DNA from 3 places in the Dyella sp. 333MFSha genome. Region 2 is predicted to be linked to each of the others. Evidence: predicted binding sites of a transcription regulator. Region 2 holds the regulator's gene; each other region holds the start of a gene.
What was found. Region 2 encodes HrcA, which represses chaperone genes, less so after heat shock. Its sites were predicted from a motif close to TTNGCACTCNNNNNNNNNGAGTGCNAA; they were not measured.
Positions count from the first base shown of each region.

Region 1: a site for HrcA is predicted at 4,279-4,305, ahead of BLT40_RS09520 (co-chaperone GroES). Genes of this name have one in related genera too.
Region 3: a site for HrcA is predicted at 3,990-4,016, ahead of rpoH (RNA polymerase sigma factor RpoH). Genes of this name have one in related genera too.

Region 1 is NZ_FNBR01000002.1:486,561-494,221, reverse strand. Features, by position in the region: gene accB (acetyl-CoA carboxylase biotin carboxyl carrier protein) at 1-120, opposite strand, end outside; gene aroQ (type II 3-dehydroquinate dehydratase) at 182-631, opposite strand; gene BLT40_RS09535 (DUF1415 domain-containing protein) at 769-1,323, opposite strand; gene BLT40_RS09530 (TlpA family protein disulfide reductase) at 1,344-1,877, opposite strand; gene BLT40_RS09525 (protein-disulfide reductase DsbD family protein) at 1,874-4,111, opposite strand; gene BLT40_RS09520 (co-chaperone GroES) at 4,354-4,647, shown strand; gene groL (chaperonin GroEL) at 4,708-6,351, shown strand; gene BLT40_RS20605 (hypothetical protein) at 6,441-7,448, opposite strand; gene BLT40_RS09505 (LTA synthase family protein) at 7,650-7,661, opposite strand, start outside.
Region 2 is NZ_FNBR01000001.1:738,352-746,012, reverse strand. Features, by position in the region: gene dapB (4-hydroxy-tetrahydrodipicolinate reductase) at 1-26, opposite strand, end outside; gene dnaJ (molecular chaperone DnaJ) at 23-1,153, opposite strand; gene dnaK (molecular chaperone DnaK) at 1,281-3,209, opposite strand; gene grpE (nucleotide exchange factor GrpE) at 3,339-3,875, opposite strand; gene hrcA (heat-inducible transcriptional repressor HrcA) at 3,962-5,023, opposite strand; gene recN (DNA repair protein RecN) at 5,158-6,828, shown strand; gene BLT40_RS03405 (response regulator transcription factor) at 6,832-7,461, opposite strand; gene BLT40_RS03400 (MASE1 domain-containing sensor histidine kinase) at 7,548-7,661, shown strand, end outside.
Region 3 is NZ_FNBR01000002.1:664,505-672,165, forward strand. Features, by position in the region: gene BLT40_RS10280 (efflux RND transporter permease subunit) at 1-897, opposite strand, end outside; gene BLT40_RS10285 (sensor histidine kinase) at 978-2,351, opposite strand; gene BLT40_RS10290 (response regulator transcription factor) at 2,335-3,015, opposite strand; gene rpoH (RNA polymerase sigma factor RpoH) at 3,098-3,958, opposite strand; gene ung (uracil-DNA glycosylase) at 4,200-4,907, opposite strand; gene BLT40_RS10305 (response regulator) at 4,904-5,743, opposite strand; gene ftsX (permease-like cell division protein FtsX) at 5,759-6,739, opposite strand; gene ftsE (cell division ATP-binding protein FtsE) at 6,736-7,413, opposite strand; gene BLT40_RS10320 (DEAD/DEAH box helicase) at 7,614-7,661, opposite strand, start outside.

The DNA.
Region 1 (7,661 bases), on a different contig from region 2:
GGCGGTGCCCTTCGGCACGCGGGACAGACGGACGACTTCTTCGCCTTCCTTGATTTCCAGCTCGGCGAGGTTGGATTCCTCGAGCAGGTCGATGAGCTTCTTGATCTTGCGCAGGTCCATGGGGCAACCCTTAGTCGGTGGTGGAGGTGCGGGCGCCGTATGGCGCGCCGCGAAGGGGAATTCAGGCGGCGGGTACGGCCAGCCGGAGAAGTGCGGCTTCGAGCGCCAGGCGGTAGCTGTCGCCGCCGAAACCGCAGATCACGCCCGCGGCGATATCGGACACATAGGAGTGGTGCCGGAACGCTTCACGCGCGTGCGGATTGGACAGGTGGATCTCGATGAACGGGATCGCCACGCCGGCCAGCGCGTCGCGCAGGGCGATCGAGGTATGCGTGAAGGCGGCGGGGTTGATCAGGATCCAGGCCACGCCTTCGTCGCGGGCCTGATGCACCCGGGCGATCAGCTCATGCTCGGCATTGGACTGGAACCAGCTCAGGTCGTGTCCGGCCGCCTGTGCGCGGCCCTGCAACGAGCTGTTGATGTCGGCGAGCGTCTCGCGCCCGTAGACCGACGGCTCGCGAACGCCGAGGAGATTGAGGTTGGGTCCATGAAGGACAAGGATCCTGGCCACGCTTCACCTGTGCCGTAGGTCCGGAAATCCGGAACGCCGCGCAGTGTGCGCCTGTCCCCCGGAGTTGTCCAGTTCGGTGAAGATCGACGCAGTTCGCTGGAGATCGCGACTTTCCACACGCTCCCGTATGGTCTTGGCTAGGGCTCGGGGAACAATGCCCGCCATCCGTCGTGCCCGAGCTTGTCCAGCGTGGCCATGTTGGCCTCGAAAATACTGGCCGCCTCCGGAAACGCGGCGACCGCCCGGTCGATGCTGGCTTCGCGCAGCAGGTGCAGGGTTGGGAACGGCGACCGGTTGGTGTAATTGGTGATGTCGTCCGGTGCGGTACCTTCGAACTGAAAGTCCGGATGAAAGCTGGCTACCTGGATCTCGCCGTCCAGCGAGAGCTCGGCCACCGTTTCGTCGGCGATCTCCAGGAATTCGTTGAAGTCCATGAAGTCGCCGAGGACGCGCGGGTGAATCAACAGCGTGGTGTCGATCGTCTCCGGATCGCTGTCCCGCAGGCGTTTGAGTTCCCGCACCAGATCGTCATGCAGTTGCAGGGGCTGCTCCGCCTCGCTGACGACGAAGCGGATCTGGCCCTTCCTGTGCACGGCCTTGGCGAACGGGCACAGATTGAGGCCGATGACGGCACGTTCGAGCCAGCGACGGGTCGCATCGATCGCCTGGTCGTCTGAAAGCGGGGCATCCATGGTGAAGTTCTCCGGGAGATCTAAGGCGCGAGCCATTCGTCGATCTCGGCCGCGCTGAAGCCGCCGAGTTTGCGCCGCAGGATACGCCCGTCGTCGCCGATGAGGATGCTGTAGGGCAGAACCCGCCGCGTATTGCCGAAGGAGAGCGAGCTGCCGGGGGCGTCGCTGTCGACCAGCAGCACGGGGTAGTTCACCGGGCGCCCGGCGAGATAGCGTGCCGCGTCGGCGTCGGTGTCCTCGGCCACGCCCAGAATGGCGACCGTGCGACCGTGGTCGCGGTCCGAGGCGGCGCTCAGGAGTGGCATCTCACGCCGGCAAGGGGCGCACCACGAAGCCCAGAAGTTGATCAGCACGCGCCTGCCTCGCCATTCGGACAGGCGATGGGGCGTGCCATCGATAGCGACGTAGGTGACGTCGGGCGCCACATCGCCCACCTCGGCCACCGTCATCCCGTCCGGGGGCGACGGATTGGCGCGGCGGTGCTCGACATACAGGCCGGCCGTGGCCCCGGCGATCGCCAGGGCCACGATCCAGAAGGTCGGGCCGCGTGTCACGAGCCGGGCGCGGTATCGAGCGCCTTCGCCACGCCGTCGTAGGTCAGGACGGTGGACAGCTTCCTGCCGTCGCCGCCACCCTTCGGATAGACGACGTACAACGGCACGCCTACCGAGTGGAACTGCTCCAGATACGCGGCGATGGGCGCATTGACGTCGGTCCAGTCACCCTTCATGTAGACGGTGCCCGTGCGCTTGAGCAGGTCTCTGAACGCGTCGGTGTCCAGCACGGCCTTTTCGTTGGCCTTGCAGGTGATGCACCAGTCGGCGGTCATGTCGACCAGTACCGGCGTGCCCGCGGCACGAAGTTCCGCGAGCTTGTCGGCCGAGTAAGGCACCGAGCCGTCGCTGGCCGTGGCGGTGGTCGTTGCGGCGGGAAGTCCATGCACCGTCCACAGCGCGGCCATGGCGCCGACAGCCAGCACGGCGGTGAAGACCCATGAGAGCGCGCTACGACGGCTGCGGCCGTACCACCACAGCGCCATCGCCAGCAGCACGCCGCCTGCCAGCACCAGCGCCGTCGCGTCGGCGCCACGCTGCTTGGTCAGTACCCACAACAGCCACACCGCGGTGAGGTACATCGGGAAGGCCAGTGCCTGCTTCAGCGTTTCCATCCAGCGGCCGGGGCGCGGCAACAGGCGGGCGACGGCCGGCACGAAGCCGATGAGCAGGAAGGGCAGGGCAAGGCCCAGGCCGAGTGCCAGGAAGATCAGGAAGGCGATCGCCACCGGTGCCGCGAAGGCGAAGGCGATAGCCGAACCCATGAACGGCGCGGTGCACGGGCTGGCGACCACCACGGCCAGCACGCCCGTGAAGAAATCGCCCGAGGCGCCGGAGCGCGAGGCGAGGCCGCTGCCGATGTTGCCCAGCGAACCGCCGATCTCGAACACGCCCGACATCGACAGGCCCACGGCGAGCATGACGTAGACCAGCAGGCCGATGGCGACCGGCTGCTGGAACTGGGCGCCCCACTGGATCCCGTGGCCGGCGGCACGGATGCCGACGATGATCACGCCGAGCGCGGCGAAGGCGACGAGCACGCCGGCGGTGTACCAGAGCGCGTGCTTGCGCGCGGCAGCGGGGCTTTCGCCACTCTCCAGCACCGTGATCGCCTTCAGCGACAGTACGGGCAGGACGCAGGGCATGAGGTTGAGCACCAGGCCGCCCAGCAGGGCGAGTCCGATCGCGGCGATGAAGCCGACCGGCGCATCGGAGGCGGCGCGCGTCAGGCCGGCTGGCCGCGGGGTGGGCGCCACCTCGGCCGGGGCGCTGGCCGGAGGCGCCTCGGTGGCGCCGCCGATCGTGGCCGCGTGGGTGGCGAGATCGACGCTGACCCGGCGGGTCATTACCGGGTAGCAGATGCCGTTCTCGAGGCAGCCCTGATAGGCCACGTCGACATCGACCTTGCCGCTCTTGCCCGCGCCGGTAAGCGGCACCGGCACTTCGACCTGGTCGAAATAGACGATGGTGTCGCCGAAGTGCTCATCGTGATGGGCGGTGCCACTAGGCCAGTCGGGCTCGCCCGCGCTGACGCCGGCCGGCGAGACCACCTTGAGTTCGGTCTTGTCGCGGTAGAGGTAATAGTCCTTCGGCATCGTCCAGCGCAGCAGCAGGCTGTCGCCGCCCTTGACCAGCGCCTCGAAACGGAAGGCCTGATCGGCGGGCAGTGCCTGGGCTTCGGTACCCGGCAGCGAAGCCGGCGCCCCCAGCAGCGAAGCGCCGCCGGCAGCGGCTGGCGGCGCGCTGGCGGGTGCCGCGGCCGGGATGGTCGACGGGCCACCGATCGTGAGCTTCAGGTGCTCGGTGTTCGGCGGGTAGCAGATCTTCGGCTCGACCTCGTGGCAGCCCTGGTACTGGACGTCGAGCGCGAGCGTCTTCGTCGCGGCGTCGGCGAGCGTATAGGGCACGGTCGCCTCGATCTCGCCGTGGTAGATCTCCACGTCGCCGAGGTATTCGTCGTGCTTTTTGAGGCCGTCCGGGAGGGTCGGCTGGCCCAGCGTGGCGCCGGCGTCCGCCGCCTTGATCCTGATCCGGCCGCGGTAGAGGTAATAGTCGGGCGCGATGGTCCAGTGCAGCCTGACCGAACCGGGCTGGCTCGCGTCGGAGGTGAGATGGAAGGCCTGGGTGACCGGCAGCAGGTCGTCTTCGGGATCCTGCGCGAAGGCCGGGGAAACGGCGAGCAACAGGCCGAGGGAGGCGACGAGGTTCCGCGCGAGGCGGGATAGCGGCGACATGGGGCTCTCCAGTAAGGCGTTGGTCATTATGACCGGGCAAACTCCAGCTGGCTTGCATCGGCGCGGGATGCTTTTTTGCACCGCGGCCCTTGAACGGTTCGCCGCCGCCGCCATCTGTCGACCATCCAGATAGTTCTTCCGATCCCGGGGCTGTTCTGGCTAAAATTCTGGCACTCACCCTGGGCAAGTGCTAACAGGGTGGCCTAAATTCCTTTCCCGTCAAACACATGTTTGGAGAAGTCATGAGCAAACTGCGCCCGCTGCACGATCGCGTCATCGTCAAGCGTCTCGAAGAAGAGCGCGTCTCGGCCGGTGGCATCGTCATCCCCGACAGCGCCACCGAAAAGCCCACCCGCGGCAAGGTCATCGCCGCCGGTACCGGCCTGCTGCTCGCCAGCGGCCAGCTCCGCCCCATGGGCGTGAAGGAAGGCGACGTGGTCCTGTTCGGCAAGTACGCCGGTCAGGAAATCAAGGTCGACGGCGAAGAGCTGGTCTTCCTGAAGGAAGACGACATCGTGGCGGTTCTGGAAGGCTGAGCCCCGGCTCGCCCCGTTCTCCCGACTTTCTCTACCTAACTATTCAAGGATTCAACGATCATGGCATCTAAAGAAGTCCGCTTCGGCGAAGACGTCCGCGCCCGCATGCTGAAGGGTGTCAACACCCTCGCCAACGCGGTGAAGGTCACCCTGGGTCCGAAGGGCCGCAACGTCGTGCTCGAGAAGAGCTTCGGCGTCCCGACCGTCACCAAGGACGGCGTCTCGGTCGCGAAGGAAATCGAGCTCGCCGACAAGTACGAGAACATCGGCGCGCAGATCGTGAAGGAAGCCGCCTCGAAGACCTCCGACGTGGCCGGTGACGGCACCACGACCGCGACCGTCCTCGCCCAGGCGTTCATCCAGGAAGGCCTCAAGGCCGTTGCCGCCGGCATCAACCCGATGGACCTCAAGCGCGGTATCGACCAGGCCGTCTCGGCCGCCGTCGGCGAGCTGAAGAAGCTGTCCAACCCGACCGCCGACGACAAGGCGATCGCCCAGGTCGGTACGATCTCGGCCAACTCCGATGCCAACATCGGTGACATCATCGCCACGGCGATGGGCAAGGTCGGCAAGGAAGGCGTGATCACGGTCGAAGAAGGTTCGGGCCTCGAGAACGAACTCGACGTCGTCGAAGGCATGCAGTTCGATCGCGGCTACCTGTCGCCGTACTTCATCAACAACCAGCAGTCGCAGCAGGTTGAGCTGGACGACCCGTTCATCCTCATCCACGACAAGAAGATCTCGAACGTCCGTGAGCTGCTCCCGGTGCTCGAGGCTGTCGCCAAGGCCGCCAAGCCGCTGCTGATCGTCGCCGAGGAAGTCGAGGGCGAAGCCCTGGCCACGCTCGTCGTCAACACGATCCGTGGCATCGTCAAGGTCGCCGCCGTCAAGGCGCCGGGTTTCGGCGATCGTCGCAAGGCCATCCTGGAAGACATCGCCCAGCTGACGGGCGGCACGGTCATCTCCGAGGAAGTGGGTCTGGCTCTGGACAAGGCCACCATCAACGACCTGGGTCGCGCCAAGCGCGTCGTGATCACGAAGGAAAACACCACGATCATCGACGGTGCCGGCGATGCCGAAGGCATCCAGTCGCGCATCAAGCAGATCAAGGCGCAGATCGAAGAGACCTCGTCGGATTATGACCGTGAGAAGCTGCAGGAGCGCGTTGCCAAGCTTGCCGGCGGTGTTGCCGTCATCAAGGTCGGCGCGGCGACGGAAGTCGAGATGAAGGAAAAGAAGGCCCGCGTCGAAGACGCCCTGCACGCCACGCGCGCAGCCGTCGAAGAAGGCGTGGTCCCGGGCGGCGGCGTCGCCCTGATCCGTGCACTCAAGGCGCTCGAAGGCCTCAAGGGCAAGAACACGGACCAGGATCTCGGCATCGCGATCACCCGTCGCACGCTCGAGGCTCCGCTGCGCGCCATCGTCACCAACGCCGGTGAAGAAGCGTCGGTCATCGTCAACCAGGTCAAGGCCGGTGAAGGTAACTTCGGTTACAACGCCGCCACCGGTGAGTTCGGTGACATGATCGCCTTCGGCATCCTGGACCCGACCAAGGTCACGCGTTCGGCCCTGCAGTTCGCGGCCTCGGTCGCCGGCTCGATCATCACGACCGAAGCGGCCGTGACCGAAGTGCCGAAGAAGGACGACGGCGCCGGCCACGGTGCCCCGGGTGGCATGGGCGGCATGGGTGGCATGGACTTCTAAGTCCCCGCCTTCCGGCTCGCTGTACGAAAGAGGCCCCGCTTGCGGGGCCTCTTTTTTTTGCTTCGATGTGAGTCAGCGCCGTTGGCGGTTCAGTACGCGATGGTCGCCGATGTCGGCGTCGTGCTCAGTCCGTAATTGCACTGCGGATCGATGCCCGACGTATCGCTACCCTGCCACGGCGGTGACGCTACGCGCTGGTTGTTGCGGTCGTAGACCTCGATGTCATGGAAGGTGATCGGTCCTCCGGGATACTGCCCGCACGTCGCGACGCTGTACACCTCGAGCACACCACCAAAGACCCAGGTCAGATCCGCATACGGATTGGTCGTCAGCGAGCTGGTCTGGCCCGTGGTCGTGTTGCGCGAGTCGATCTTCCACGTCGAACAGGCTTCGCCCGCCGCGCATGTGGAGTACGTATCGCCCACGACGTTGTCACCTGCGCTTGCCGGTATCGGATCGCTGTGGAACGTCGTGCCGTCGACACAGCAGTTCCAGCTCGCCAGCGTCCACGCCTTGTCGCCGTAACCGTTCCAGCCAAGTACGGGCTGAAGGATGGACTGCACGTTGGGCAACTGTTCGAGGCCGGGGAAGAAATAGATCACCTGGTCGCTCTGCGTCGTCGGCGCACTGGGCACCGTCCACGTGGCCACGATGCGACCGATGGGCGTGCTGCTCGCGTAGTTTGCTGACTGCACCCAGCCGCTCTGCGCCGGTGGCGGCGTCGCCGCGGACCGTAGCGTATGGCGGCCGTCCGCTTCGACGCGTTCGCCCTGCAACGTGAAATTGGCCTTGCCGCAGGTAGCGGCTTTCTCCGTCATGCCCGAGGCACGTTTAATCAGACCGTTTTTCTGAAGCTGATCGCCTGCATGCACGGTGGCGACGCAGTCGGGTGAGAAATAACCATTGGGTGTGACGACGTAATCGTCCGGAACGCCCGCGGGCTTCGCGGTGGCCGGCATGGCGCCGACGCGGGTGAGTTGAAGCGTAGGCGCTGCCTGCGACGTATCCGCCGCGCTGGCGCTCAGCGTTACGGAGAACATGGCCGCGATGATGCCCGCGCGCGCCACAACCCTGCCGATTGAAGCGAACCTCTTCATGCGTACGACTCCTGCGTTGGAAGGATATCGTCCATGTGCCGCCGACCGGATGATCGACGTGCGTCCCCCAGGCTCCTTTGCACTACGACGAGTGCAGAGCCACGCTAACAGTGCGGTGACAGGTATTTTGTGACGCAGGCGCTATTTGAATGACAAATAGCTACGTATGCCATTTTTGCGCACGAAACCTTCAGCGGCGGCCTATTGTCCCGC
Region 2 (7,661 bases):
ACGGCGAGACGGACGGGACGGGTCATGAAGTGACCCTGGACCAGAAGTCTTTCACCCCATCGATGAACGTCGTCGAGCGCGGCGTATGCTTCGCCGCCTCTTCGCCGACGAACGTCGCTTCGAGCTGGGTAAGCAACTCGCGCTGCTCCTTGGTCAGGCGAACCGGCGTCTCGACCACGACGGTGCACACCAGGTCACCCGTACGACCGCCGCGAACGGACTTCACGCCCCGACCGCGCATGCGGAACTGATGTCCCGTCTGCGTCTCGGGCGGCACGTTGACGGCCACTTCGCCCTCGAGCGTCGGGACCATCAGTTCGGTACCGAGCGCGGCCTGAGCGAAACGAATCGGCACTTCGCAATACAGATCGCTGCCATCGCGCTGGAAGATCGCGTGCTCGCGCACACGCACTTCCACGTAGAGATCACCCGACGGCGAACCGGCCGGACCGGCTTCGCCTTGCCCGGTCAGACGGATGCGGTCGCCGTTGTCGACACCGGCCGGAATCTGCACCGACAGCGTGCGTTCTTCTTCCAGACGGCCTTCGCCGTGGCATTTCTTGCAGGGCTTGTCGATCTTCTGGCCGGAGCCGTGGCAGGTCGGGCAAGCCTGCTGAATCGAGAAGATGCCGTTCTGCATGCGCACGCGGCCATGGCCGGCGCAGGTGCTGCATTTGGAGACCTTGCCGTCTTCCGAACCGCTACCGTTGCAGTGATGGCAGTTGACCTGGGTCGGAATCTCGATCTTCTTCTCGACGCCGAACACGGCTTCCTCGAGATCCAGATCCATCATGTAGCGCAGGTCGGCACCGCGACGCGCACGCTGGCGTCCGCCGCCACCGCCGAAGATGTCCCCAAAGATATCGCCAAAGATATCGCCGACGTCGCCAAAACCGGCGCCGCCGCCACGACCGAAGCCACCGCCTTCGAAGGCGGCATGGCCATGCTGATCGTACGCCGCGCGCTTCTGCGCATCGGACAGTACGTCGTAGGCCTCCTTGGCTTCCTTGAACTTCTCGATCGCAGTCGGATCGTCCGGATTGCGGTCGGGGTGGTACTTCATCGCCACGCGACGGAAGGTCGTTTTGAGGTCGCCCTCGGTCACGGTGCGCTCGACACCGAGAATTTCGTAGTAGTCGCGCTTGCTGCTCATTACACGCTTGCTTTCCCTGGACGGACGAACGCGCCGAGAGGTTTCCCTTCGACGCGATCATACCGGTTAACCGTTGTCACACCGCGGGCGCCGGGCCCGCGGTGTGCCGTTGCTCTACAGGACGAAATTACTTCTTCTCGTCCTTGACCTCGGTGAACTCGGCGTCCACCACGTCGTCCGGCTGAGCCGAGCCGCCGCCCGGTGCGGACTGCTGCGCGGTGTCCTGCGTGCCGCCACTGGACTGAGCCGCGGCGGACAGCGCCTGAGCGACCTGCTCCAGGTTGGTGATCTTCGCCTCGATGGCGTCCTTGTCTTCGCCGGTCAGCGCCTTCTCGAGTTCCGACACCGCGCCGTCGATGCTGGCGAGCTGCTCGGCCGGGATCTTGCCGCCGTGCTCCTTGAGCTGGCTGCGCGTGGCATGGACGAGCTGGTCGCCCTTGTTACGCGTCTGCACCAGGTCGTGGAACTTACGGTCTTCTTCGCGGTTGGCTTCCGCGTCGGCGACCATGCGTGCGACTTCGTCATCCGACAGACCCGAACCGGCCTTGATCTCGATCTTCTGCTCCTTGCCGGTGTCCTTGTCCTTCGCGGACACGTGCAGGATGCCGTTGGCGTCGATGTCGAAGGTCACTTCGATCTGCGGCTGACCGCGCGGTGCCGAACGGATGCCGGAGAGGTCGAACTTGCCCAGCGACTTGTTCGCATTGGCACGCTCGCGCTCGCCCTGCAGCACGTGCACGGTCACGGCGGTCTGGTTGTCGTCGGCGGTCGAGAAGGTCTGCGAGGCCTTGGTCGGCACCGTGGTGTTCTTCTCGATGAGCTTGGTCATCACGCCGCCCATCGTCTCGATACCGAGCGACAGCGGGGTCACGTCGAGCAGCAGAACGTCCTTGACCGTACCGCCCAGCACGCCGCCCTGAATCGCGGCGCCGACGGCGACGGCTTCATCCGGGTTGACGTCCTTGCGCGCTTCCTTGCCGAAGAAGTCCTTGACGGCTTCCTGGACCTTGGGCATGCGGGTCTGACCACCGACGAGGATCACCTCGTTGATGTCGGAGATCTTCAGGCCGGCATCGTTCAGCGCCGTGCGGCACGGATCGATGGTGCCCTTGACCAGGTCTTCCACCAGCGACTCCAGCTTGGCGCGGGTCAGCTTGATGTTCAGATGCTTCGGACCCGTCGCATCGGCCGTGACGTACGGCAGGTTGACGTCGGTCTGGTGCGCGGACGAGAGCTCGATCTTGGCGCGCTCGGCGGCGTCCTTCAGACGCTGCAGGGCGAGCTGATCCTTGCGCAGGTCGATGCCCTGCTCCTTCTTGAACTCTTCCACGAGGTAATCGATGACGCGGTTGTCGAAATCTTCGCCGCCGAGGAAGGTGTTGCCGTTGGTCGAGAGCACTTCGAACTGCTTCTCGCCGTCGACGTTGGCGATTTCGATGATGGACACGTCGAACGTGCCGCCGCCCAGATCGTACACGGCGATCTTGCGGTCGGCCGTCGAGGTCTTGTCCAGACCGTAAGCCAGCGCGGCAGCGGTAGGCTCGTTGATGATGCGCTTGACCTCGAGGCCCGCGATCTTGCCGGCGTCCTTGGTGGCCTGGCGCTGGCTGTCGTTGAAGTAGGCCGGCACGGTGATGACGGCCTCGGTCACGGCCTCGCCAAGGAAATCCTCGGCGGTCTTCTTCATCTTCATGAGGACCTTCGCGGACACTTCCTGCGGGGCCATCTTCTTGCCATCGGCCGTCTGCACCCATGCGTCGCCGTTATCGTGCGCGACGATGCCGTACGGAACCAGTTTTAGGTCCTTCTGAACTTCGGCGTCGGTGAACTTGCGGCCGATGAGGCGCTTCACCGCGTAGAAGGTGTTCTTGGGGTTGGTGACGCTCTGACGCTTGGCCGGCGCACCCACCAGGACTTCGTTGTCCTTGGTGAAAGCGACGATGGACGGCGTGGTGCGATCGCCCTCAGCGTTTTCGATAACGCGCGCGGTCGAACCTTCCATCACTGCGACGCAGGAGTTGGTCGTACCGAGGTCGATGCCGATGATCTTGGCCATTGAAGTTGCTCCGTATTTCTAAGCGGCCCCCGCGGCCGCGACTGGTTTGGAAAATGGGGGTGTGCCCCATCGATTCAATATCTGGTGAGACTCCCCGCGGCGCGAAACCGACGCCGGACGGGGTTTGGTTCAGTTGTCGCGAACCACCGCCACGAGAGCCGGACGCAACAGGCGGTCGTTCAGCACGAACCCCTTCTGCACCACGGCCACCACGGTGTTCGGCGCGTGCTCGTTCGATTCGACCGAGCTGATCGCCTGGTGATGCTCCGGGTTGAACGGCTGGTGCAGCGGGTCGACGACCGACAGGCCGTTGGCCTGGGTCACCTTCTCCAGCTGCTTCAGCGACATTTCCAGTCCCTCGCGCAGCGTCTTCGCGTCGGCCGTCTGATTGGCCAGGCCCAGCGCGATGCCGTCGTACACCGGCAGCAGGTCGCCCAGCAGCTTCTCGTTGGCGAAACGGCGGGCCTGGTCGAGGTCACGCTGCATGCGGCGGCGCTGGTTCTCGATCTCCGCCTTCTCGCGCAGGACCGTCTCGCGGGCCTGGGCCAGCTCGACTTCCATCGCGGCAAGCTGGGCGTTCAGCGCGTCGAGCTCGGACTGTGCGCCGTTCTCGTCGACACCGCCGTCCTGCGCCTGATCCGGCGCATGGGGATCGTTGTTCTGCATGGTTACTCCAAATGTCAGCTTCACGGCCCTCCGTCGGGAAGGGCCGAACATTCGCGGGAAATACTAAACCCGCCTCCCGTGCCGGTTTATGAGGTCGCCGCGGCGCGATTCAAGGCGTCACTGAGCAGTCCGGCCGTGGCTTGTACCACGGGAATCACCCGCTCATATGCCATACGCGTCGGTCCAATAACTCCGATCGCGCCCAGCATCCGGCCGCTGGTGCCGTAGGTAGCGGTGACGATACTGCACCCGTCGAGGGCGGAAAAACCGGATTCCTCGCCGATGAACAGGCGCACGCCGGGCGCCTGGACGCACATTTCCATCAGCTGAAGCAGATCGCGCTTCTGCTGGAAGGCGTCGAAGAGGTCGCGAAGCCGCTCGATATCGGCCAGCTCCGAGTACCCCATGAGATTGGTCTGACCGCTCACCAGCACGTCGTCCGCATCCTCGACGGGGGTGAACGACGCGGTGGCCAGCTCCACCACGCTGGCCAGCTGGCGATTGAGCTCGCCCCCGGCCTCGCGCAGTTCGGTGGCGAGGTGCGCCCGGATGTCCGCCAGACGGAAGCCGGCGAACTGAGCGTTGAGATAGTTGGCCGCCTGCTCCAGCTCCGTGGCGTCCAGCGGCCTGGCCAGCTGAACCACCCGGTTCTGCACCTGGTTGTCCGAGAACACAAGGATCACGAGGACCCGGGCATCGGGCAGATTGACGAAATCGATGTGGCGCAGCGGGAAATCGCCCTGGCGCGGCACCGTGACCACGCCGGCGAAGCGGGTCATCGCCGAAAGCAGGTTCGAGACATTGCCCAGCAGGTCGCGCGTGGTCGTCTGATGCGGTGGCAGCCCGCCCTGCAGGCGGGCCATGTCGTCGCGCGGCAACGGCTTCAGTTCGAGCAGGCTGTCGACGAACAGACGAAGGCCGCGCGGCGTCGGAATACGCCCCGCCGAGGTGTGGGGCGATGCCACGAGGCCCGCTTCTTCCAGGTCCGCCATGATGTTGCGGATGGTCGCCGGACTCACTTCCAGGCCGGACGAACGCGCCAGCGTGCGTGAGCCCACCGGCTCACCGTCGGAAAGGTATTGCGATATGAGGGTCCGCAGCAGCCGGCGCGCTCGTGCATCGATGTCGTGACCGGAGAACGGATTCATGCGCCTGGCTGGTGTGGGAAAGGGGTTGGAAGCTCGCGCTATCAATAAGGTCTCGCCGCCTCGCTTGCAAGTCTCGGCTTATGCGACTCGCCTCCCGCTACAATCGGCGCGATTCCATCCGCCGCCTGGTCCTCATGCTCACGTCGCTCTACGTCCGCCAGTTCGCCGTCGTCGAAGAAGCCGAGATCGCCTTCGGTCCGGGCCTCACCGTGGTCAGCGGCGAGACCGGCGCGGGCAAGTCCCTGCTGGTGGATGCCCTGATGCTGCTGGCGGGCGCCCGCGCGGACAGCGGCATGGTCCGGGCCGGCAGCGACCGCGCCGAGCTGGCCGCCGAATTCGACCTCACCGGCCTGCCCGAAGCCACCGAGTGGCTCCGCCAGGAAGAACTGGACGATGGCGAGACCTGCCAGCTGCGTCGGGTGATCCGCACCGAAGGCAGCTCGCGCGGCTGGATCAACGGCCGCCCGGCCAGCCTCGCCCAGATGTCGGCGCTGGCCTCGCTGATCGTCGAGATCCACGGCCAGCACGAGCACCAGGCCCTGCTTTCGCGCCAGCATCAGATGGCTTTGCTAGACGCCTACGCGGGCAACGAGGTCTTGCAGACGAGCGTCCGCGACACGGCCAAAGCCTGGCGCGACGCCGTGGCGCGCATTCGTACGCTGTCCGGCGGCGATGACCGCGAGCGCCAGATCGAGCTGCTCGCCCACGAACTGGAAGAACTCGACCGCTGGGCCCTCGCGCCCGCCGCGCTCGAAGACCTCGAAGCCCAGCATCGCCGGCTGGCCAATGCCGGCCGGCTGGCCGAGGGCGCCAATGGCGTCGTTGAAATCCTCGACGGCGAAAGCGAATTCGCTGTCGGCCGCGCCCTGTTGCGCGCCCATGCCGAGGTGTCGCGCCTGGCCGAGCTGGACGCCTCGCTCGTCCCGACCCTGGAGCTGCTCGACAGCGCCCAGATTCAGGTCGGCGAGGCCGTCGACGGCCTCAGCCGCTACGCGCAGGATGTCGAACTGGATCCCGAACGGCTCGCCGAGGTGGACACCCACCTCACGCACCTTCACGACCTCGCCCGCCGCTACCGCCTGCCCATCGAGGAACTGACGGCCAAGGCCGAGGAAGTCCGCGAGCGCCTTGCCGAACTGGAAGGCGCCGGGGATGCGCTCGACCGTCTGGGTCGCGAGCGCGATCGTCTGCGCAAGGCATGGGATGACGCGGCGTCGTCGCTGTCGAAAGCCCGCGCCGACGCCGCCGGTCGACTCGGCGGCACGGTGGCCGCGTTGATGGGTGAGCTGGGCATGGGCGGTGGCCGTCTCGAAGTGTCGCTCGAGCCGGCCGAGGGCGACGACCCGGATCCGCAGGGCCGCGAGCGCTGCGAACTGCTGGTCAGCGCCAACCCCGGCCAGCCGCCACGCCCGTTGCGCAAGGTGGCCTCGGGTGGCGAACTCGCCCGCATCAGTCTGGCGATCGAAGTCGCGACGCTGGGCAACGACAACATCGGCTGCATGATCTTCGACGAAGTGGACACCGGCATCGGCGGTGCCGTCGCCGAGGTGGTCGGCCAGAAGCTGCGCGCGCTGGGCGAGAAGGTGCAGGTACTCTGCGTCACCCACCTGCCGCAGGTGGCGGCGCAAGGTCACTCACACCTGCGCGTGGCCAAGGAGAGCGACGGCGATTCGACCCGTACGCGTATCCATCCGCTGGATGCATCCGGCCGTCGTGACGAGCTGTCGCGCATGCTGGGTGGCGTCGAGATTACGAAGGAGACGCGGGCGCACGCGAAGAAAATGCTGGATCGGGCTCAGGGGTGACCGTCAGGTCCTGATGAGCCCCCGCTCCTGAGCCATCCGATAAAGGTCCAGCTCCGACCCGGCATTGAGCTTGTTCATCACCGCCGCCCGGTGGATGTAAATCGTCTTCTGCCCGATCCCCAGTTCCGCCGCGACCTGTTTCGGCGCGCGCCCGGCCGCGAGTAAGAGGAATACCTCCCGCTCACGCGCCGTCAGACGACTGAACGGATCCAGATCCGCCGAAGGCCGTCCCGAGCGCCGCTGCCGCAGATCCGAACTGAGATATTGCTCACCGCTAAGCACCGAACGCACCGCGGCGACAAGTTCCTCGGGCGCGACACCCTTGGTCACATAGCCGCGCGCACCGCGACGCAACGCCTCGGAAACGTAAGGTTCGCCGTCGTGCATGCTCAGCACGACGATCTTCATCCCGGGCGAAATGCTCGCGAGATGCTCGATCAGCGGGAGGCCGCTACCGTCGGGAAGCGACAGATCCACCGCCACCAGGTCGGGGCGATGCTGGGTGACCGCATCGACAGCCTCGTCGGCATTGCGGGCTTCGGCAACGACGTCCAGATCGGGTTCAAGCTCGATGAGTCGCTTGAAACCCTCACGGACGATGGCATGGTCATCTACAAGAGCGATTCTTGGCATGCACAGAATGTAACAGGCAATCCCGACGCGTGCGTATGGGCGACGCCGAGCGTCGGGCCGGCACATCCGCCGTGTAACATTCGGGCATGCGACTACACGCGCCTTCCCGATTCGCCGGTCCCCTGCTAGCGCTCGCCTACGCGGCGATCTGGATCATGCTCTGGCCTACCGAGCAGCCCTACTGGGTACTGCCGTTTGGC
Region 3 (7,661 bases), on a different contig from region 2:
GGCGATGATCGCCAGCGTGGAAGCGGAACCGTTCTTCAGCACCGTCATCAGCACCGAGCGGTTGCCGTCGACGTGGACGATGTTGGTCTGCGGCGGCGATCCGTCGCGCACATTGGCGACGTCGCGGATAAACACGGTGGCACCGTTGACCGTCTTCACCGGCAGGTTGCCCAGTTCGTCGATCACCGAGGGCGAGTTGTTGAGCTGCAGGGTGTATTCGTACTTACCGATCTTCTGCGTACCCACCGGCGTGATCAGGTTCTGCGCCGCGAGGGCGTTGGCCACGTCCTGCGCCGACAGTCCGCGGGCCTGCAAAGCCGGCGGATCGATGTCGATCTGCACCTGGCGGGTCTTGCCGCCGAACGGATACGGAATGGCGGCGCCGGCCACCGAGGTCAGCTGGGGTCGGATGATATTGAGGCCCAGATCGGCCAGGTTCTGCTCGGTCAGGCCGTCACCGGAGAGCGCCAGCTGGATGATCGGCACCGTCGAGGCGTTGTAATTGAGGATCAGCGGTGGTGTCGTGCCCGCGGGCAGCTGGCGCAGCAGCGTCTGGGCCACGGCGGTGACCTGCGCGTTCGCCGTGCGGATGTCCACCGTCGGCTGGAAGAAGATCTTGACAATGCCGAAGCCCTGGATCGAGTTGGCCTCGATGTGCTCGACGTCATTGACCGTGGTGGTGAGCACCCGCTCGAAGGGCGACGACACGCGGCCGACCATCTGATCCGGCGGCAGGCCGGTGTACTGCCAGACCACCGCGATGACGGGAATCTTGATGTCGGGAAAGATATCCGTCGGCGTGCGCAGCGCGGCCAGCGGACCCACGATGAGGATCAGCAGGGCGAGGACGACGAAGGTATACGGTCGCGAGAGTGCGATCCGGACGATGCCAATCATGAGGGACGGATTCCGTGCGCGAATGTTGCGTCGCGGCGAATTTTGCGCCCATGACGATCGTCGTCGTAGTTAAGATTTGTTTATGAGCTAACGACCGGGGGGCAGATGACTGAAAACACAGCGCCTTTTTCGTCCCCACCGACCGACAGCGAGTACCCGTGCAGACGAACGATCGCGCTGACGATGGCCAGCCCCAGACCGCAACCGGGCTTGGTACGGGTTTCGTCCCCGCGGTAGAAACGACGGAACACCGCCTCGCGCTCGCCCTCGGGAATACCGGGGCCGGTATCGGCGATATCGATCCGCGCGTCGCCGGCGGCGTCGGTGGTCGCGACGAGGCGAACCGCCCCGCCGTCCGGAGTGAACTTGATCGCGTTGCCGACGAGGTTGGCGAACGCCTCGAACATCAGTTGCGGATCGCCTCGCAGCGGCGGCAGTTTGTCCAGCCGGATCTCGAAAGCCTGCCCGCGGTCCTCGGCGAGCGGCGCATAGAAGTCATGAACATTGCGCAGGACCGCGCCGATGTCCAGGTCCTCGAAGCAGGCGCTGCGCTGGCGATCTTCCAGCTCGGACACGCGCAGCAGCGCGCGGAAGCGTCCCAGCACCGTATCGATCTCGGCGACGCACGCTTCCAGCTGATCGCCTTCGGGCGTGTCGGCGAACTGTTGCTGCAGACGGTACAGCCGCGTGCGCATGCGCGTCAGCGGTGTGCGAAGGTCGTGGGCGATGTTGTCGCTGACGCCCTTGACCTCACCCAGGAGGCGCTCGATTTCGCCCAGCGTGGTGTTGACCGTCGCGGCGAGCAGGTCGACCTCGTCGCCGCCGCGGCTCACGGGCAGACGCACGCTTAGGTCGCCTTCGCGGATGGGCTCCATGGCTTGCTGAATCGCACGGATGCGGCGGGCTGGCCCTCGTGCGATGAGCACGCCGCCCAGTACGCCCGGGATCAACGTGAGCGACAGACCCCAGAGCAGGCCGCGCCGGATGATCGCACCGAGGCCGTCGATCGTGGTGCTGTCCTTGATCACGACCAGGCGGCGTCCGTCGGGGAGCTCCCGCGTGATGCCGCGTGCCCGCATCGGCGTATCGCGCGAGGCATCCACCAGCATGGCCTTCACCGAGGTCACGGTGCCGTCCTCGCTCAGTTCATCCGGTACGCGGGCGATGTTGCCGGCGACGCGCCGGCCATGGGCATCGAACAGGCCCACGCGCATGAAGCCCTGGACGTCGACCGCACTGGCCGTCGCCACCGTGTCTGGAAGGTTCCGCGCGTCGGTGCCTTCCAGATAATGGATGCGTGCGACCAGCATCTGGTCGACCACGCGCGACAGGTAGCGTGACGCCTCCCACTGCACCACGCCAAGCAACACGACGCACCAGATCGCGAACAGTGCCCCGTAGATGAGGATCAGTCGTGAGGTGGCGGAACGCCAGGCGTCAGTCAGCGGGCGCAAGGAGATACCCCGATCCACGAACGGTACGAATCAGAGGCGCCTGCCCCGTGCCGTCAATCTTGCGGCGCAGGCGTCCGATATGGACGTCGATCACGTTGGTGCCCGGATCGAAATGGAATCCCCAGACGTGCTCGAAAATCATCTGCCGCGTGACGACCTGACCGGCATTGCGCATGAGGAATTCGAGCAGGCGAAACTCGGTGGGCAGCAGCGTGAGCGGCTGACCGCCGCGCAGCGCGTTGTGCCTGACCAGGTCGAGTTCGAGGTCGGCGACACGCAGGCGGGTTTCGTTGGCGGCGGGCCGGCGACGACGCAGCAGCACTTCCGCTCGCGCGGCCAGTTCGTCCGGTGAAAACGGCTTGGTCAGATAATCGTCGCCGCCGGCGCGCAGACCGCGCACGCGTTCGTCGACATCGGACAGCGCGCTGATCATCAGCACAGGCGTATCGATACGTCGCTCACGCAGCGCGGACACGATGTCGATACCGTCCATGCCGGGAAGCATGCGGTCGAGAGTGATGATGTCGTAGCCATCGGCCAGCGCGCGGGTCAGCCCGTCGCGGCCATTGGCCACCCACTCGGCCGTCAGGCCGTGCGCGCTCAGCTCCGCGACGATGTCGCGGGCGGTGACTTCATCGTCTTCGATGACCAGTGCCCTGGGCATCCGCTTCGACTCCTGACTCAAAGGGGCAACGGAAAACGGCCCCACGAGGGGGCCGCTCCGGATCTTACGCCGAACGGGGCACTCAGGCCGCGATGGCGACGCGCATCTTCTTCATGGCATTCGCTTCGATCTGACGGATACGCTCGGCGGAAACACCGTACTCGTCCGCAAGATCCTGCAGCGTGGCCTTGTTGTCTTCCGCCAGCCAGCGACGCTGGATGATGTCGCGCGAGCGGGCATCCAGGTTGCCGAGCGCCGACGACAGCGCGCCCATCTGGTTGTTGCTCGCGTCTTCCTCGGCGAGGTTGTCGTACGGGTCGGCGCCTTCGTCGACGAGGAAGGCGGCCGGTGCCGGCTTGTCGTCGTCATCGGCATCGGCCGGGGCTTCGAAGCCCACGTCACGACCCGACAGACGCGATTCCATCTCGCGGACGGTGGCTTCCGGGACACCCAGGTCGTGAGCGACGACACGGACTTCTTCGGCATTCATCCAGCCCAGGCGCTTCTTGCTCTTGCGCAGGTTGAAGAACAGCTTGCGCTGCGCCTTGGTCGTGGCGACCTTCACGATGCGCCAGTTGCGCAGGATGAACTCGTGCATCTCGGCACGGATCCAGTGCACCGCGAAGCTCACCAGGCGAACGCCCTGATCCGGGTCGAAACGCTTGACCGCCTTCATCAGGCCGATGTTGCCTTCCTGGATGAGGTCCGACAGCTGCAGGCCGTAGCCGTTATAGCCGCGGGCCACATGGACCACGAAACGCAGGTGGGACATAACGAGCTGCTTGGCGGCGTCAAGATCGGCGTCGTCACGGAAGCGGCGCGCCAGCGACTGCTCCTCGTCAAGGCTGAGCACCGGGATGCGATGAACCGCCGAGATGTAGGAATCCAGACTGCCGACGACGCTCGGGAGCCCGTAGTTACGGGTAACGAGTGCTTGGGACATGTGTGGAACCTCCTGAAAGTCTGTATGCAGATTAGCAGTCCCGATGTGAGAGTGCTAAGTCAGCCCGAAGTTCATCGGTTAACTGTACGCTATGGTACAGAAATACCCCCGGCCTGTCCAGAGTCGGTGCCGGGGTGTTCAGGAGGCAGACGGCTCCCCGGCCGCGAAAACGCGGCGCCGAAGGCGTCGACGGCGGCTATGTGTCCGCCGTTGCTACAGTTGTTGGGGCTTGAAGCTGACTTTAAAGGGCGGAGACCAAAGCGGCCTTTGGCGGCAGCGACCAGTCGATCGGCGCCTCCCCGCGTGATTCGAGGTACGCGTTCGTGTCGGCGAAGTGCCCGCAGCCCAGAAAACCGCGATGCGCCGACAGCGGCGACGGATGCACGCTGCGCAGAATCTTGTGGCGCCTGGCGTCGATCAGCTGGCCCTTCTTCTGGGCATGGCTACCCCAAAGCAGGAAGACCAGGCCCTCGCGCTCGCGGTTGAGGGCGTCGATCGCCGCATCGGTAAATCCTTCCCATCCCTTGCCCTGGTGCGATGCGGCCTGTCCCGCTTCCACCGTAAGCACGGCGTTGAGCAACAGCACACCCTGATCGGCCCAGGGTGTGAGGCATCCGTGGTCGGGGCGCGGTATACCGAAGCTGGCCTCGATCTCCTTGAACATGTTTTGCAGCGAGGGCGGCACGCGGACGCCGGGCCGCACCGAAAAGCTCAGGCCGTGCGCCTGTCCGGGACCGTGGTACGGATCCTGGCCGAGGATCACGACGCGTACGCGATCGAAAGGCGTGTGCGCGAACGCATTGAAGATCTCGGGACCGGGCGGGTAGATGACCTTCCCCGCCGCCTTCTCGTCGCGCAGAAATGCCGACAGCGCCAGCATCTCCGGACGATCGAGGTAATCGCCGATCCGCTCCTTCCACGATGTTTCCAGCTTGACCCGCTCGTTCAACCTTCCGCCCTTTCGCGCAGGTGTAGCGCCACCCGCAACTGGAACAACAGCTTCGTGATCAGCAACTTTTCTTCCACCGGCTTCTCGACGAGATCGTTCGCGCCGGCGCGCAGCAACGCGGCCTGGTTCGCGGGGTTTTCGTCGCCGGTCATGATCAGCGTGGGCAGCTGCCCCTTGCCGTAGCCGAACTCGTTGCGGATACGTTCCACGAGATCGCCACCGGTGAGTTCACCCTTGAGGCTGACGTCGGTAAGAACGATGTCGGCGCCCATGTCGCCGCGGGCCTTCGCCTCGTGCAGGTATACGATGGCGTCTTCGGCACTGATCACGTGGTGCACCGTCAGGCCGTACTTTTCCATCATGCGGCGCGTGGCCAGGGCGACCACACGACTGTCCTCGACGTACAGCACCTCGCCCTCGGCACCGCCTTCCGGGCGCACGTAGCCACGGATGAATTCGGCCAGCGCGCCGAAGCCCAGTGACTTGTCGAAGTAGTCGGTGACGAACTCGCCGAGTTCCCGGCGATGAAGACGCTCTTCCACGTCACCGGAGACGACGACGATCGGCATGTAGATCTGCGGCGCGGATTCGCGCACGAAGCGTGCGATGTCCAGCCCGTCCATGTCGGGCAGCCGCAGCGCCACGGTGACGAAGTCGAAGACCCCTCGCTGCAGTTCGGCTTGCGCCTCCGCGCCGGTGGAGACGCCCACGATCTCGACGCCCGGCACCTCGGCGCTGACCACGCGCGAAATCAGCTGGCGGACGACCTTGGAGCCGTCGACCAGGAGAATCCGCGGCGCCGCGCCGGCAACGCCTGAACCGATGTGAGTCGCCACCCCAAATCCCCTTGTCTAGACCGCCGCGGCGCGACGGATCTGTCGTGCACTCACCAGACGGGCACCCAGCCAGCCGAGCAACGCGGCGGCGACGGGTACCGAAAGCAACAACCACGCGGGCAACCCGCCGAAGCTCACACTGCCATCGTACGCGGCCGCAAGACGTCCCACCGGGCCGGCCATCGCAAGTTCGAGCACGACAGCCAGCACCACGGCCAGAACGCCGGCAAGAAACCCGAGCCAGATGCCCGCGTAGAGATAAGGACGGCGAACGAAGGGACGGCTGGCACCGATAAGCAGCAGCACACCGATCTCCGCGCTGCGGCTCTGGATATCGACACGAATGGTGTTGCCGACCACCAGAAGGGCCGCGATACCCAGTAAGGCCGCCAGCAGACTCACCGCCCGTGTACCCACGCCAAGCAGCGCATCGAGACGCTGTCGCCATGCGCCGGTGTCCTGAACCATGTCGACGCCCGGCGTGGCCTTCATCGCATCGACCAGGCGTCCGGCATCGTCAGCCGCCAGACCCGGCCGGGGCTGGACCGAGAGGACGTATGGGAGCGGATTGACGTCGAGGGACTGCAGGGAGCCGGAAAACCCCTGGACTTCGGCGAGCTCATCGAGCCCGTCTTTGGGCGTGCGAACGACGACGTCCGCCACTTCCGGGCGCCCGCGCAGCGCGGAGGCGGCGGTTTCCGCCATGGCCGCGTTCTGGCCCGGCTTCATGAAGGCGCTGATCGACTGGTTGCGGCCCAGCGCGTCGCCCATACGCTCGACGTTGCCGAGCAGGAGGTAGAACGCGAGCGGCAGAGCCAGGGCCACGCCCATGACGGCGACGGTCAGCAACGTGCTGAGCGGCCGGGCCGCCAGACGGCGCCAGCTGATCGACAGGCTCCAGGCGTGATGCTCGCGCCAGGCGCCGACCTTGCGCCCTTCGCTGCGCTGGGTCTTCGGCGGCTCCGGCGGACGACGGGATTCGCGAACGGTATTCATACGACCTCCGTCGCAGGCACGTCGGCCACCAGCTTGCCGTGATCGAGTACGACCACCCGCTTCTTCATTCGCTTGATCAGCATGAGGTCGTGGCTGGCCACGAGGACGGCCGTGCCGACCTGCTGGAATTCCGCAAAGAGGGTCATGATTTCCATGGCCAGCTGTGGATCGAGGTTGCCCGTCGGTTCGTCGGCAATCAGGACCGCCGGCTTCGCGACGATCGCGCGCGCGATACCGACGCGCTGCTGCTCACCCGTGGACAGCGCCTCGGGCAGCTGTTTTTCGTAGCTGAGCAGGCCGACCTTTTCCAGAGCGGCGCGCACGCGACGCGACCGGTCGGCCGGCGCCACGCCGGCGATCACCAGCGGCAGTTCGACATTGGCGAAGACCGTGCGATCCAGGAGCAGGCGGTGATCCTGAAAGACCATGCCCAGCTTGCGGCGGATGCGCGGGATATCCGACGAGCGGACCGTATTGAGTTTCTGGCCGTCGAGGGTGACGACGCCGTTGGTCGGCCGTTCGATCATAGCCAGCAACTTGAGCAGGGTGCTCTTGCCGGCGCCGGAATGCCCGGTAACGAAGGCCATTTCACCGGCCGCGACCTGGAACGATACATCGGTAAGGGCCTGGTGACCGCCCTCGTATCGTTTGCTCACCAGATCGAAACCGATCACCGCATTACCTGTTGGCCCGTTGGACCCCAGAGGATAAGGGATGTCGGGTGGGTTGTGCGGGGTGGAACGTGCCGGGCATGTGCCGGACGGGATGCAGGAGCGCGCGCGGGGCGCGAAAGGCCTACGAAGCGGTGATGGGGTGCCGCTTCATTGCTTCGTTGGCTTTTCGCGCGCGGGGCGCGCTCCTACCGGTCGTGGGTTTACCGACCGCCGAACAGCCGGCCGATGCGGCGGAAGAAACCGACCTT